2 regions of the Polaromonas sp. P4_H1 genome follow, and region 1 is predicted to be linked to the other one. Evidence: riboswitches for the same ligand, from Rfam matches in the RefSeq annotation. Region 1 holds a riboswitch; the other holds the start of a gene.
The links. Region 1 has a riboswitch for S-adenosylhomocysteine ahead of metH (methionine synthase). Riboswitches for the same ligand answer to the same signal wherever they lie in the genome.
Positions count from the first base shown of each region.

Region 2: another riboswitch for S-adenosylhomocysteine. It lies ahead of ahcY (adenosylhomocysteinase); the one in region 1 lies ahead of metH (methionine synthase).

Region 1 is NZ_JBFUKG010000019.1:93,600-100,719, reverse strand. It holds gene AC1DS5_RS21280 (RecQ family ATP-dependent DNA helicase) at 1-1,093, opposite strand, end outside; gene AC1DS5_RS21275 (rhodanese-like domain-containing protein) at 1,185-1,577, opposite strand; gene AC1DS5_RS21270 (IS5 family transposase) at 1,748-2,719, opposite strand; gene AC1DS5_RS21265 (homocysteine S-methyltransferase family protein) at 2,965-4,011, shown strand; gene AC1DS5_RS21260 (cyclic nucleotide-binding domain-containing protein) at 4,307-4,945, opposite strand; S-adenosyl-L-homocysteine riboswitch at 4,979-5,071, shown strand; gene metH (methionine synthase) at 5,089-7,120, shown strand, end outside.
Region 2 is NZ_JBFUKG010000018.1:91,201-98,320, reverse strand. It holds gene AC1DS5_RS20740 (TetR/AcrR family transcriptional regulator) at 1-105, opposite strand, end outside; gene AC1DS5_RS20735 (MFS transporter) at 209-1,456, shown strand; gene AC1DS5_RS20730 (HAD-IIB family hydrolase) at 1,587-2,402, opposite strand; S-adenosyl-L-homocysteine riboswitch at 2,468-2,540, shown strand; gene ahcY (adenosylhomocysteinase) at 2,644-4,074, shown strand; gene AC1DS5_RS20720 (TlyA family RNA methyltransferase) at 4,277-5,275, shown strand; gene metF (methylenetetrahydrofolate reductase [NAD(P)H]) at 5,285-6,118, shown strand; gene AC1DS5_RS20710 (septal ring lytic transglycosylase RlpA family protein) at 6,296-6,907, shown strand; gene AC1DS5_RS20705 (TetR/AcrR family transcriptional regulator) at 6,969-7,120, shown strand, end outside.

The DNA.
Region 1 (7,120 bases):
TCATGCGGCGCTGGTTCACCACGTCCTGCAGGCCGTAGACCATCCAGGCGTTGGCGGGCAGTCCATCACGGCCGGCCCGGCCCGTTTCCTGGTAGTAGCCCTCGATGTTTTTGGGCATGTCCAGGTGTGCGACAAAGCGCACGTCGGGCTTGTCGATGCCCATGCCGAAGGCAATCGTCGCCACCATGACGACGCCGTCCTCGCGCAGGAAGCGGTCTTGCCGCTGCTGGCGCAGCGAGGAGTCCAGCCCGGCGTGGTAGGCCAGCGCCTTCAGGCCGGCATCCTGCAGGGTTTCGGCGATTTCCTCCACGCGCTTGCGGGACTGGCAATACACAATGCCGGCCTCGCCCTCATGCTCGGACTCGATGAAGCGCAGCAGCTGGCGCGTCGGGTCGGCCTTTTCGACAATGGTGTAACGGATGTTGGGCCGGTCAAAGCTGCTGACAAACTCGCGCGCATCTTCGAGTTTGAGCCGCTCTATCATGTCCTGCCGGGTCAGCGCATCGGCGGTGGCTGTGAGCGCGATGCGCGGCACATCGGGAAAGGTCTCGTGCAGCAGGCTCAGGGAGCGGTATTCAGGCCGGAAATCATGGCCCCACTGGCTCACGCAATGCGCCTCGTCAATCGCAAACAGGCTGAGCAGGCCACGCTCGTGCAGCGAGGCCAGCAGGCCCTTCATGCGCGGCGTGTTGATGCGTTCGGGCGCCGCATACAGCAGCGTCAGTTCGTTGCGCAGCAGCTGCTTTTCAAGCTGGCTGCTTTCTTCAAAGCTTTGCGTTGAATTCAAAAACGCGGCGGACACGCCGGCCTCATGCAGCGCGCCGACCTGGTCATGCATCAGCGCAATCAACGGCGAAATCACCACCGTCACGCCGTGGCCGGCGTTTTGCCGCACGATGGCCGGAATCTGGTAACACAGCGACTTGCCGCCGCCGGTGGGCATCAGCACCAGCGCGTCGCCGCCTTGCACCACGTGATCCACGATGGCTTCCTGCGGGCCGCGGAAATCGGAGTAGCCAAAGACCTGACCCAGAACGTCCAACGGGGTCGGCCGCGATGAAGACCGGGATGAAGAAACAGGCAATGAAGACAAGAGGATGTTCAGGAGGCTGGGTTGCTATAAAAGTGATAGCCAATGGTTCAGATGAAGCCAAGGCTGGCGGCTGATTTGATGCCAAATGCAGCTACATCTGCTCCCAGGGCAGGCCGTCAAAGCGCCAGCCCGAGAGTGTTGACCTGCGAAACTGCTCGTCAAGCTCCCCTTCAAAGCCATGCACCACATGCTGCACGTCGGAAAATCCGGCGGCCTCCAGCGCCTTGCCGGCGTCCAGCGTGCGCTTGCCGGAGCGGCAGATCAGCAATACCGGCTGGGTTTTGCCGGTGGCCTCGCGAACCACAGCTTCGGCAAATTTCTGCGGATCAGGCTGCAGGTCAGGGTATTCATACCACGGCACATGGACCACACCGGGCGGGCGGCCGACATACAGCGACTCGATTTCCATGCGCACATCCACGAACAGGGTGTCGGGGTGCGCCTGCAGCCAGGTCCAGGCTTCTTTGGGTTGGAGGTTTTTCATGTGCGGTGAGCCAATGCCCGCTATTGTCGTCTAAGGCTACGCTGAATAAGCCCCGTCAAAGAGCCCATGCGGGTCAATGACGGAGCGATTGGATTCAAACGGGTCGCTGAGCGACCTTTCTTGAGGCCCTCTGAGCCTGTTTCTTGGGCCTCTCGGCTCGTTTTCCGCCCTCATGGGCGCACCTGTCCCATCAGCCTGGATCGGCTGAGGTAGATGTTGGCCAATGCCAGAGCTGTAAATGCCCGTGTCGCGTTCTTGGCCAGACCCCGGTACCGCACCTTGCCGAAACCCCACAGGCGCTTGACCACGCCAAACACATGCTCCACCCGTGCCCGGATGCGCGACTTGTTGCGGTTCTTGTCCCGGGCCGCTTCATCGACGATGCCGTTGCGCCGTGTGCGCTGGTTCGTGAAGTCTTTGGCCTTGGGCGCCTTGCCCTCGATCAGCGCCTTCTGGCTGGCATAAGCCGAGTCACCGTACACGCGCCTTTCTTGCCCATGCAGCAGGTCAGGCAGCGGGTGTTTGTCATGCACATTGGCCGCCGTGACCACCGCGCTGTGCGCCAACCCGCTTTGGCTGTCCACCCCGATGTGCAGCTTCATGCCGAAATACCATTGCTTGCCCTTGCGGGTCTGATGCATCTCGGGGTCACGCGCCTTGCCGGCATTCTTGGTCGAGCTGGGCGCGCCAATGATGGTGGCGTCCACGATGGTGCCGGTGTTGACCTTGAAGCCCCGGGCCAGCAACTCCTGTCCCACCTTGGCAAACAGTGCCTCGCCCAGCTTGTTGTCATTCAGAAGGCGGCGAAACTTCAGCATCGTGGTGGCGTCGGGCACCGGCTCACGGCCCAGATCGATTCCCGCGAAGCGGCGCAGGCTGACGCTGTCGTACAGGGCTTCCTCGCAGGCCAGATCGGCCAGGTTGAACCAGTGCTGGATGAAATGGATGCGCAGCATGCGCTCCAGGCCAATGGGCGGGCGCCCGTTGCCGGCCTTCGGATAGTGCGGCTCAATCACTCCGCACAACGCTGACCATGGCACGATGGCCTCCATGGTCGCCAGGAATTCGTCCCGCCGCGTGGGCTTGCGGTATTGCTCGTAGCCCGATTGGTCGGCTGCCATCGCCAGGGTCTGTTGTTTCATCGCCATGTAACGCTTCTGCCTCCGGAGCCGTGGACCTTAATCAGCATTGCCCTAAGGCCCCCACGTTCGCCCACTGCGTGTGGCTCTCTGCCCCCCAAGGGGGCGCTGCGCCTGCGGTCTGGCGAAGCCAGTCCCGCGGCCCCGGCTGGTGCAGATCACTGTCGAAGGGTAGTGTGGCCCTGGCGGAAAACAGGGACGCTATTCGGGAGCCTGCTAAAAAAGCTGCCGCACCTTAAAATCGGGGCATGAAGCCCCTCATCTATACCCACGGACAGCAACTGCCAGCCATCCTGGAACAACGCATCGCCATTCTCGACGGCGCGATGGGCACCATGATCCAGCGCTTCAAGTTGAACGAAGCCCAGTACCGCGGCGAGCGCTTCAAGGATTTTCACAAAGACGTCAAGGGCAACAACGAACTGCTCAGCCTGACCCGTCCCGACGTGATCCGCGACATCCATGAAGGCTACCTCGCCTCTGGCGCCGACATGATAGAGACCAACACCTTTGGCGCCACCACGGTCGCCCAGGCCGACTACGACATGGCGGACCTGGCCGTGGAGATGAACTACGAGTCGGCCCGCATCGCGCGTGCCGCCTGCGACAAGTTTTCCACGCCCGACAAACCGCGGTTCGTGGTGGGCGCCCTGGGCCCGACACCCAAAACCGCCAGCATCAGCCCCGATGTGAACGATCCGGGTGCGCGCAACACCAGCTTTGAAGAACTGCGCAAGGCTTATTACGAGCAGACCGAAGCGCTGGTCAAGGGCGGCAGCGATGTGCTGCTGGTCGAAACCATATTTGACACACTCAACGCCAAGGCGGCGCTGTTTGCGATCGACGAGTATTTCGACAATTCCGGCGAGTGCCTGCCCCTCATCATCAGCGGCACCGTCACGGACGCCTCGGGCCGCATCCTGAGCGGCCAGACCGTGACCGCCTTCTGGCACAGCGTGCGCCATGCCCGGCCGCTGGCCATTGGTCTCAATTGCGCGCTGGGCGCCACGCTGATGCGCCCCTACATCCAGGAGCTGGCCCGCGTGGCCGGCGACACCTTCATCAGCTGCTACCCCAATGCCGGCCTGCCCAATCCCATGAGCGACACCGGCTTCGACGAAACGCCCGACGTGACCTCGCGCCTGCTGCGCGAGTTTGCCGACGAGGGGCTGGTCAACATCGTGGGCGGCTGCTGCGGCACCACGCCCGAGCATATCCAGGCCATTGCGAATGCGGTGGCGCCCCTGCCTTCACGGGCGGTCGCTTCCCGCTTCTTCTACCCCGAGGCGGCTTAATAAAGCCCCCACGCTTTTCACTTCGTGTAATGCGCTGCCCCCCGAGGGGGCCGCTGCGCCTGCGGTCTGGCAAAGCCAGTCCCGCGGCTCCCGCTGGTATTAAGAGCCCCCACGTTCGCTCGCAGCGTGTAGCGCGCCTTGCCGGCCAAGGCTCGCGGGACGCTTCGCCTCTGTCGCCTGTCCCAACCTGCTCCAGCAGGTTCGGAGCCGCAGGCTCCAGCCCGTCGGGGGCTGGCCTTGTTTGGGGCGGCCCGGCGACGAAACTGACCCCTCGCTTTTTATTGCGCGTAACGCGTCAGTCGTCCGGCAGCAGGTGATCGATTTCCTGCTGCATGGCCTGCGTGAGCTGGCTGTATTTCTTGAGTTTTTCGGTGGCGTCGCGCAGCCGCTCGGCAATCCGCAGCGACACCGCAAACATCAGCTTGACCGCCGTGCGAGGCTGGTCAGTGCTGAGTGCTTCGAGGGCGACGCGTGACAAAACCGCGCACCGCACGTCGGTGCTGGCCGTGCAGGACGCCAGCCGGGCCCGGCCATCGACCAGCCCCATCTCGCCAACCAGGCTGCCTGGTCCCAGCACCGACACGGTGACGGGCGTGCGGCGGCTGACCATGATGCTTTCCACGGTGACCTCGCCTTCAAGCACCAGCAGCATGTAGTCGGTTTCGCTTTTGTCCCCTTCGGTGATGAAGGTGGTGCCCGCGGCAATTTTTTGCGGAACCATGTAGCTCACCACGGTGAGCGCCTCTTCGGGCGTGAGCTGCATCAGTGCTGTCGGCGCAATCAGCAGCCTGGCCGCCAGTTCGGCCGTGCTGGAGCCTTCAACCGCACGCATGCGTTCTTCCGGCCGCATCAGCTCGGGTGGACCGGTCGCCGCCTTTTTCTTGTCGCCAAACAGGGTTTCAAACATGGATTTTGCGGATTTATTGTGAGGCATGGCGCCGGCTGCTGCCTGCCCTTAAAATAATGGTAACCCAAGGAGCGTTGCAGCGAAGCATTCATTCGTCAGGCTTGGGTTACCGGCGCCTCCCCCGAGGCGCCGCAGTAACGACGCTCACCTTGAGCCCAAAAGGTGAGTGCATGTCCGAAATTCAAGATCCCATCGCTGTTCCTCCCATGAAACTGTCCGGCCTGGAGCCTGTGGCTATCGGGGAGGGCACGCTCTTTGTCAACATCGGCGAGCGTACCAATGTCACCGGCTCCAAGGCTTTTGCCCGCATGATTTTGAATGGCGAGTACGAGCAGGCCCTGGTCGTGGCGCGCCAGCAAGTGGAAAACGGCGCGCAAATCATCGACATCAACATGGACGAGGCCATGCTGGACAGCCAGGCCGCCATGGTGCGCTTTTTGAACCTGATCGCCAGCGAACCCGACATTGCCCGCGTGCCCATCATGATCGACAGCTCCAAGTGGAGCGTGATCGAGGCCGGCCTGCGCTGCATCCAGGGCAAGGGCATCGTCAACTCGATTTCCATGAAGGAGGGGCTGGAGCCCTTCAAGCACCAGGCCAAGCTGCTCAAGCGCTATGGCGCGGCCGCCGTGGTGATGGCATTTGACGAGCAGGGCCAGGCCGACACCTACCAGCGCAAGATTGAAATCTGCGAGCGTGCCTACCGCGTGCTGGTCGATGAGGTCGGCTTTCCGCCCGAAGACATCATCTTTGACCCCAATATCTTTGCCATTGCCACCGGCATTGAAGAGCACAACAACTACGCGGTCGATTTCATCAACGCCACACGCTGGATCAAGGCCAACCTGCCGGGCGCCAAGGTGTCGGGCGGCGTGTCCAACGTGAGTTTCAGCTTCCGCGGCAATGACCCGGTGCGTGAAGCCATTCACACGGTGTTTTTGTACCACGCGATCCAGGCCGGCATGGACATGGGCATCGTCAATGCCGGCATGGTCGGTGTGTACGATGACCTGGAGCCGACGCTGCGCGAGCGCGTCGAGGACGTGGTCCTCAACCGCCAGCCGGTTTACAAGCCGGGTGAGCCTGAACTCACACCCAGTGAGCGTCTCATCGAAGTCGCGGAAAGCGCCAAAAGCGGCGCCAGGGACGACAGCAAGAAAAACGAATGGCGCGCGCTGCCGGTGCGCGAGCGCCTGTCGCACGCGCTGGTGCTGGGCATGAACGAGTTCATCACCGAAGACACCGAGGAAATGTGGCAGGCCATCAAGGCCGAAGGCGGGCGGCCGCTGCATGTCATCGAGGGCCCGCTGATGGACGGCATGAACGTGGTGGGTGACCTGTTCGGCCAGGGCAAGATGTTCCTGCCGCAGGTGGTCAAAAGCGCCCGGGTGATGAAGCAGGCGGTGGCGCACCTGCTGCCTTACATCGAAGCCGAAAAACTGCTGCTGGAAGCCGCCGGTGGCGACGTGAAGACCAAGGGCAAAATCATCATCGCCACCGTCAAGGGCGACGTGCACGACATCGGCAAGAACATCGTGACCGTGGTCCTGCAGTGCAACAACTTCGAAGTGGTCAACATGGGCGTGATGGTGCCCTGCCACGAAATCCTGGCGCGCGCCAAGGTCGAGGGCGCCGACATCGTGGGCCTGTCCGGCCTGATCACGCCCAGCCTGGAAGAGATGCAGTACGTAGCAAGCGAGATGCAGAAGGACGACCATTTCCGCATCAAGAAAATCCCGCTGCTGATAGGCGGCGCCACCACCAGCCGGGTGCACACGGCGGTGAAGATTTCCCCCCACTACGAGGGTCCGGTGGTCTATGTGCCCGATGCCTCGCGCAGCGTGAGCGTGGCGCAAAGCCTGCTGTCCGACCAGGCCACCAAATACATTGATGAGCTGAGGGCGGACTACGACAAGGTGCGCACCCAGCACGCCAACAAGAAGCAGACACCGATGTGGCCGCTGGCCAAGGCCCGCGCCAACAAAACGCCCATCGACTGGACAAGCTACACGCCGCCCGTGCCCAAGTTCATCGGCCGGCGCGTCTTCAAAAACTTCGACCTGGCCGAGCTTGCGCAGTTCATCGACTGGGGCCCGTTTTTCCAGACCTGGGACCTGGCGGGCCCGTTCCCGGCCATCCTGAAGGACGAGGTGGTCGGTACCGAGGCGGTGCGGGTGTATGCCGACGCGCAACGCATGCTCA
Region 2 (7,120 bases), on a different contig from region 1:
GCCTTCCTGGGCAATCAGTTCTTCCAGCGCTTTTCGCACCACGGACTGCACCTGCGCGCTGCGGCCGCCGGGGCGTTTGATCTGGGGCGTCGTGGGGGTGTTCATGCGCTGATTCTAGCTTAAAGCAACGATATTTGCGTTAATTTAAAACTGGGCGTAAAATTCACAAACGCAAATAAATTCGCTTTAAGAAAGTCGAGTGTTCCCCATGACCGCACCTGCCGCCCCCTCTTTGCAACCCGCTTCATCCTCCACCGCCGCTCGCTGGCAACTGCCGCCAGCAGCCGCCTTCCCGCTGCTGGCGATCCTGCTGTTCGCGTTTTTCGTGGCGGGCAGCGCGCCTTCGCCGCTGTTTGTCGTGTTCCAGCAGCAGTGGGGCTTTTCGCCGGCGCTGCTGACGGTGGCATTCGCGATTTATGCGATTGCGCTGCTGGCCTCGCTGCTGGTGGCCGGATCGCTGTCCGACCACATAGGCCGGCGCCCCGTGGTGTTTGCCGCCTTGCTGCTGCAGGCCGGCGCGATGCTGACCTTTTTGCTGGCCGAGGGCATAGGCGGCATCATCGCCGCGCGCGTCGTCCAGGGCATTGCGACCGGCATGGTCAGCGGCGCGCTGACGGCGGCGGTGGTGGAAGCGGCCCCGGCTGCGCAAAAACGCCTGGGCGCGATGATAGGCAGCGTCTCGCCGCTGGCGGGACTGGCCGTGGGCGCCTTGCTGACAGGCATCGCCGTCAAGCTCGCGCTGCATCCGGTGCCGCTGGTGTTCGGCGTGCTGGCCGCCATCTGCGTGACGGGTGCGGTGGCCACGCTGTTCCTCCCTGAAAGCGTCACGCCGCGCCCCGGCGCGCTGGCCTCGCTGGTGCCGCGCATTTCGGTGCCGGTGGCGGCGCGTGCTGAATTTGTGCGCGGGGTGCCGACGATGCTGGCGGTATGGTCGCTCGCGGGCCTGTACCTGTCGCTGGTGCCTTCCGTGCTGCAGCAAATCTTCGGCATCCACAACGGCATCGTCAACGGCCTGGCCATTGCGACATTCTTCGGCCTGGGCGCCGCTTCACCCACGCTGTTGAGGCGCCTGGCTCCCACGCGCATGAGCGCCGTCGGCATGAGCTGGCTCGCTCTGGGCGCCGGCCTGGTGGCCGTCTCGCTGGCCGTCCATTCGGTGGGCCTGTTTTTTGTGGGAACGGCGCTGGCTGGTTTCGGCGGCGGCTCGGCTTTTTCCGCGCAGGTGCAGACGCTGGCGCCGCTGGCGCAGCCGCAGCAGCGGGCAGAATTGTTTGCCGCGCTCTATGCCACCAGCTACCTCGCCTTTAGCGTGCCGGCCATGCTCGCCGGCCGGCTGATCGCGCCGCTGGGCCTGCCGGCCACGGTGGAGGGCTATGCCGCGCTGGTGCTGGCGGTGGCAGCTCTCGGCGCCTGGCTGCGATGGGGCTCAGTGCGCCGCGCGGCCGTCCTGCGTTAATCCAGCAGGGGCCGCGGAACTGGCTTTGCCAGGCCGCAGGCGCCGTCCCCTGGAAGGGGAAAAGGCGCGACACGAAGTGCGCGTCCGATAGGGGTGATGTTTCTTCCGTCCCCTGGAAGGGGAGGGGACGCTACACGAAGTGAGCGTCAGCAGGGGTGAGCAAAATCTTTACCACCTCGGCAAAGCCCGCGCCGCGCTCGCCCCGCGTCACATAGCGCGGCAGGTGCGCCAGCTGCGGCACAAAGCGCGCGATGTTGGCCACGCCCACGCTGTTGGCGAAAGTCTTGAACATCAGCTGGTCGTTGGTCGAATCGCCCACATAGACCCATTGACCCATCTCGGCGTCCAGGTCGCGCTGCCAGAGTTTACGAACAATCCAGCGCGCGCCTTCGAGCTTGTTGTGGCCGCCGTACCAGCCGTTGATGTGGATGCTGCTCACGGTGGCGTGCATGCCTTCGCTCTTCATCAGCGCCACCACGGCGGCGATCTGCGCGTCGCTGAGCTGCGCGAACTCGCTGTGGTCGATGGCAATGTCGGTTTCGCGGCCTGGCGAGTCGGTGGCGCGGTGGATGCCGGGCAGTTCCCGCTCAATGCGCGCCAGCACGGCCTGCATGCGGCTGAAGTTGGCTGCACGCGTGGCCGCATTCTGCTGGTAGATTTTTGAGAGCGGCCGCGGCGCGGCGTTTTGGGAATCCGGCAGCAGCGCCACTGCACCGTTTTCCGCCACGATGGCATCGACCGGCCAGCTTGCCGCGAAAGGCTCGCTCCAGCCCACGGGCCGTCCGGTGATCGCCACCACCTTGAACCCGGCGGCTTTCAATTCAGCCAAGCCCTCCAGCGCATCAAGGGTAATCGCGCCTTCGGTGGTCAGGGTGTCGTCGATGTCGGTGAAAAAGCCGGAGATCCGGCGGCGCTCGTCTGCGGGCCAGTTGTCGAGTTCTTGCATCGTGAAATTTTCGCATGCCGATTCCAGGCGCTGGTGCGGTGCGGCCGGCTTCGGTACAATGGCGGATTCCTGAGGAGCGTTGCAACCCACACCACGTGGACCAGGCTCAGGACTTCATTGCAACCACGCTCACCCGCAAGTGCTCTCTCAAGCCGGGTGAATGACTGAATTCCCCCACTGCTTCGAAAGCGCCTTGCCCGTGGCGATTTTGCCCAGTTGACGTTTGAATTTGGAGAACCGTATGAGCGCTGTCCTGAAACCTTCCACCGACTACACCATTGCCGATATCTCGCTTGCCGCCTGGGGCCGCAAGGAACTGAATATCGCGCAGACCGAAATGCCCGGCCTGATGGCCATCCGCGAAGAATTCGCCAAAGCCCAGCCTTTGAAGGGCGCGCGCATCACCGGTTCGCTGCACATGACCATCCAGACCGGCGTGCTGATCGAAACGCTGCAGGCTCTGGGCGCCGAAGTGCGCTGGGCTTCGTGCAACATCTTCTCGACGCAAGACCACGCCGCCGCCGCGATTGCCGCCGCCGGCACGCCGGTGTTCGCCATCAAGGGCGAAACCCTGGCCGACTACTGGGACTACACCCACAAGATCTTCGAATTCAACGGCGCCAAGGGCACGCCTGAAGAAGGCCCGAACATGATCCTGGACGACGGCGGCGACGCCACGCTCCTGATGCACCTGGGCACCAAGGCCGAAAAAGACGCCAGCCTGATCTCCAAGCCCACGAGCGAAGAAGAAATCTGCCTGTTCAACTCGATCAAGGCCAAGCTCGCGCAAGACCCGACCTGGTACAGCCGCCGCCTGAAAAACATCATCGGCGTGACCGAAGAAACCACCACCGGCGTGCTGCGCCTCAATGAAATGTCTGCCAAGGGCACGCTGGCCCTGCGCGCCATCAATGTCAACGATTCGGTCACCAAGTCCAAGTTCGACAACCTCTACGGTTGCCGCGAGTCGCTGGTCGACGCCATCAAGCGCGCCACCGACGTGATGGTGGCCGGCAAGGTGGCTTGCGTGGCCGGTTACGGCGACGTGGGCAAGGGCTCGGCCCAGGCCCTGCGTGCCCTGAGCGCCCAGGTCTGGGTGACCGAGATCGATCCCATCAACGCCCTGCAGGCCGCGATGGAAGGCTACAAGGTCGTGACCATGGAATACGCCGCCGACAAGGCCGACATTTTTGTGTCCGCCACCGGCAACAAGAACGTCATCACCTACGACCACATGGCCAAGATGAAAGACCAGGCCATCGTTTGCAACATCGGCCATTTCGACAACGAAATCGACGTCGCCTCGCTGGAGAAATGCACCTGGGAAGAGATCAAGCCGCAAGTCGACCACGTGATCTTCCCCGACGGCAAGCGCATCATCCTGCTCGCCAAGGGCCGCCTGGTGAACCTGGGCTGCGGCACCGGCCACCCCAGCTTCGTGATGTCGTCCAGCTTCGCCAACCAGACGATTGCGCAGATCGAGCTGTTCACCAAGCAGGCCGACTACGAAGTGGGCAAGGTCTATGTGCTGCCCAAGCACCTCGATGAAAAGGTCGCGCGCCTGCACCTGAAGAAAGTCGGCGCGATGCTGACCGAGTTGAGCGACGAGCAGGCGGCTTACATCGGCGTGTCGAAGGCCGGCCCGTACAAGGCCAACACCTACCGTTATTAAGCGACAGCATTACTCCCTCTCCCCCTGGGAGAGGGCAGGGGTGAGGGCTGGCGGCGCCAGTCGTCAAGAGAGTCTTTTTAAGGCCGCCGGCCCTCACCCCAACCCTCTCCCAAAGGGAGAGGGGGCAAGACAGGGCCCCTCTGGGCAAGACAAGGCCTCCGCCTGAATGTTTTCGGGCGTGGGGTTCATTCCATGGAGCTACATGCGCGCTGACTTATTCCTCGTCGAACACGGCTTTGCCACCACCCGCTCCCAGGCCCAGCGCCTGATTGCTTCGGGCGTGCAGTGGCGCGCGGAAGAAGATGGCGCGTGGAAAAAGGTTGCCAAAAACGGCGATGAAGTGCCAGACGGCGCCGAGCTGCAGGTGCTCGACAACACCGAGGCCAAATACATCTCGCGCGGCGGCCTGAAGCTTGAAGGGGCGCTGAAAAGCACCGGTGTTGATGTCACCGGCCTGCGCTGCCTGGACATCGGCCAGTCGACCGGCGGCTTTACCGACTGCCTGCTGCAGCACGGTGCGGCGCAGGTGGTGGGCGTGGACGTGGGCCATGGCCAGTTGCATGCCAGCATGCGCGCTGACCCGCGGGTCGTCTGCATCGAAGGCGTCAATGCCCGGTCCATGACGGCGATGGACCTGATCGCTGGTCCTGCCCATGAAGCGGAGGCTGATGAGGGCGAATGGGATGGTGATGAAGCGGGGCTGGACGCCGAGACCCCCGTCGAAGCGGACTTTGACTTCCTGACGGGTGACCTGTCCTTCATTTCGCTCACGCTGGTGCTCCCCGCCGTGGTGCGCCTGCTCAAGCCCGGCGGCGATGTGCTGATGCTGGTCAAGCCGCAGTTCGAGCTGCAGCCGGGCCAGATTGGCAAGGGCGGCATTGTGCGCGAAGCGGCGCTGTTTGAGTTCGTGGAAAAGCGCCTGCGCGATGCGTGCATTGCGCTGGGGCTGGACGTCAAGGCCTGGCTGGCTTCGCCGATTGACGGCGGTGACGGCAACCGCGAGTTTTTCATTCATGCGGTCAAGGGCCACGACAACGCCGGCGAGAGCCAGCCGCTGCCCGCGGCGCCGCAACGCAAGGCGCCCAAGCGCCTTCCGCGCGCTGCCTCGCGCGAACCGCATGAAGACCCGGAAGCCGCGCATGCGGGCCAGCCGGGACCGGCGCGCGGCAAGCGGCGCGACAAGAAAACCGACAACGATTGAGATCTTGCGATGAATCTTCCCATCAGTTTTGAATTCTTTCCTCCCAAGACGCCTGAGGGCGCAGACAAGCTGCGCGTGACCCGCCAGGCCCTGTATGCGCACAAGCCGGAGTTCTGTTCTGTGACCTTTGGCGCGGGCGGCTCCACGCAAGAGGGCACCTTCGGCACCGTCAAGGAAATCCTGGACGAAGGCGTGATCGCGGCCTGTCATTTCTCCTGCATTGGCGCGACCAAGGTCACGGTGCGCCAGCAGCTGGCGACCCTGCGGGCCATGGGCGTGAAGCACCTGGTCGCCCTGCGCGGTGACATGCCCAGCGGCTACGGCATCGGCGGCGAGTTTCATTACGCCAGCGACCTGGTGACTTTCATCCGTGAAGAAACCGGAGACGCTTTTCACCTTGAAGTGGCGGCTTACCCCGAGGTTCACCCGCAGGCCAAGTCGGCCGATGCCGACCTGCAGGCTTTTGCCACCAAGGTCAGGGCCGGCGCCAATTCGTCCATCACCCAGTACTTTTTCAACGCGGACGCCTACTTTCGTTTTGTGGACGATGTGCGCAAACTTGGCCTGGATGTGCCGGTGGTGCCCGGCATCATGCCCATCACCAGCTCCACGCAGCTCATGCGCTTTTCCGATGCCTGCGGCGCGGAAATCCCCCGCTGGATCCGCCTGCGGCTGCAGGGCTTCGGCGACGACACAGCGTCCATCAAGAGCTTTGGCCTCGACGTGGTCACCGAACTGTGCGACCAGCTCTGCACGGCTGGCGTGCCCGGCATTCATTTTTATACGATGAACCAGGCCGCTGCGACGACGGAGATCCTTCGGCGTTTGCAGTACAAGGCCTGATGGCTAGTGCAGTGTTGCATGCTTGATGGGACCAATAAAAGCGATGGATTTTGGGTCAGGGCAAGGCGCAAACCACAGCGATACCCGCAGGTATCGCGCGGATTTGTAACGCTGCCATGGCGCAAAAGACGCGGTTTTATGTTCCAGATAGCGTGCAACACTGCACTAGGTAAGCCTGTGCACCAGGGCGCTATCAGGGTCTGGATTGTTGCAAGCCTGCTGGCCGTGCTGGCGGGCTGTGCGACAGCCCCGCCAGGACGGCCGCCTGCGAGCGCTCCACCCGGCCCGGCCGCCAAGCCTGCCGTCACTGCTCCGACGGCACCGGCAGATCCGATGGGTGGTCCCGCGCCGGCCAACCCGTCCGTGGCGCCCGAGCCGGAGTTGCTGGCCGGCGAGGTACCCCGCGAACTCGAGCGCGGCCAGGCATCGTGGTACGGGCCGCGCTTTCATGGCCGGCGCACGGCCAGCGGTGAACGCTACGACATGCATGCGTTGACGGCAGCCCACAAGACCCTGCCCTTCGGCACGCTGGTGCGTGTGCGCAGCCTGGTGACGGGGCGCGAGGTCGAGGTGCGCATCAACGACCGCGGCCCCTTCGGCGCGGGCCGGGTCATCGACGTGAGCCGTGCCGCGGCCGAGGCCCTGGGCATGATGGGGCTGGGTGTGAAAGACGTGCTGCTGCTGGTGCCGGAATCCACGCCGATAGTCGAGGCGCCAGTGCCGGTGGTGACCAAAAAGCGCCGCGCGCGCAAGGTGCGCCAGGGCCGGTCAGCGGGCAACGCCCTGTAGCGGGGCTTTTGGGCTCCTGGCTGCCGCGTCCCGCAGCGCGCGAGTGCGCTACATTTTGAACATGACGAGCAAAGCAAAAGAAGCCAGACCCCGGCCCACGCGCAACGACGCGCAGCGCCAGTCCATCCTGGACGCGGCGTCCCTGCTGTTTATCGAAAAAGGTTTCGGCGGGACCAACATCAATGACATCGCGGACGCGGTCGGTGTCAGCCG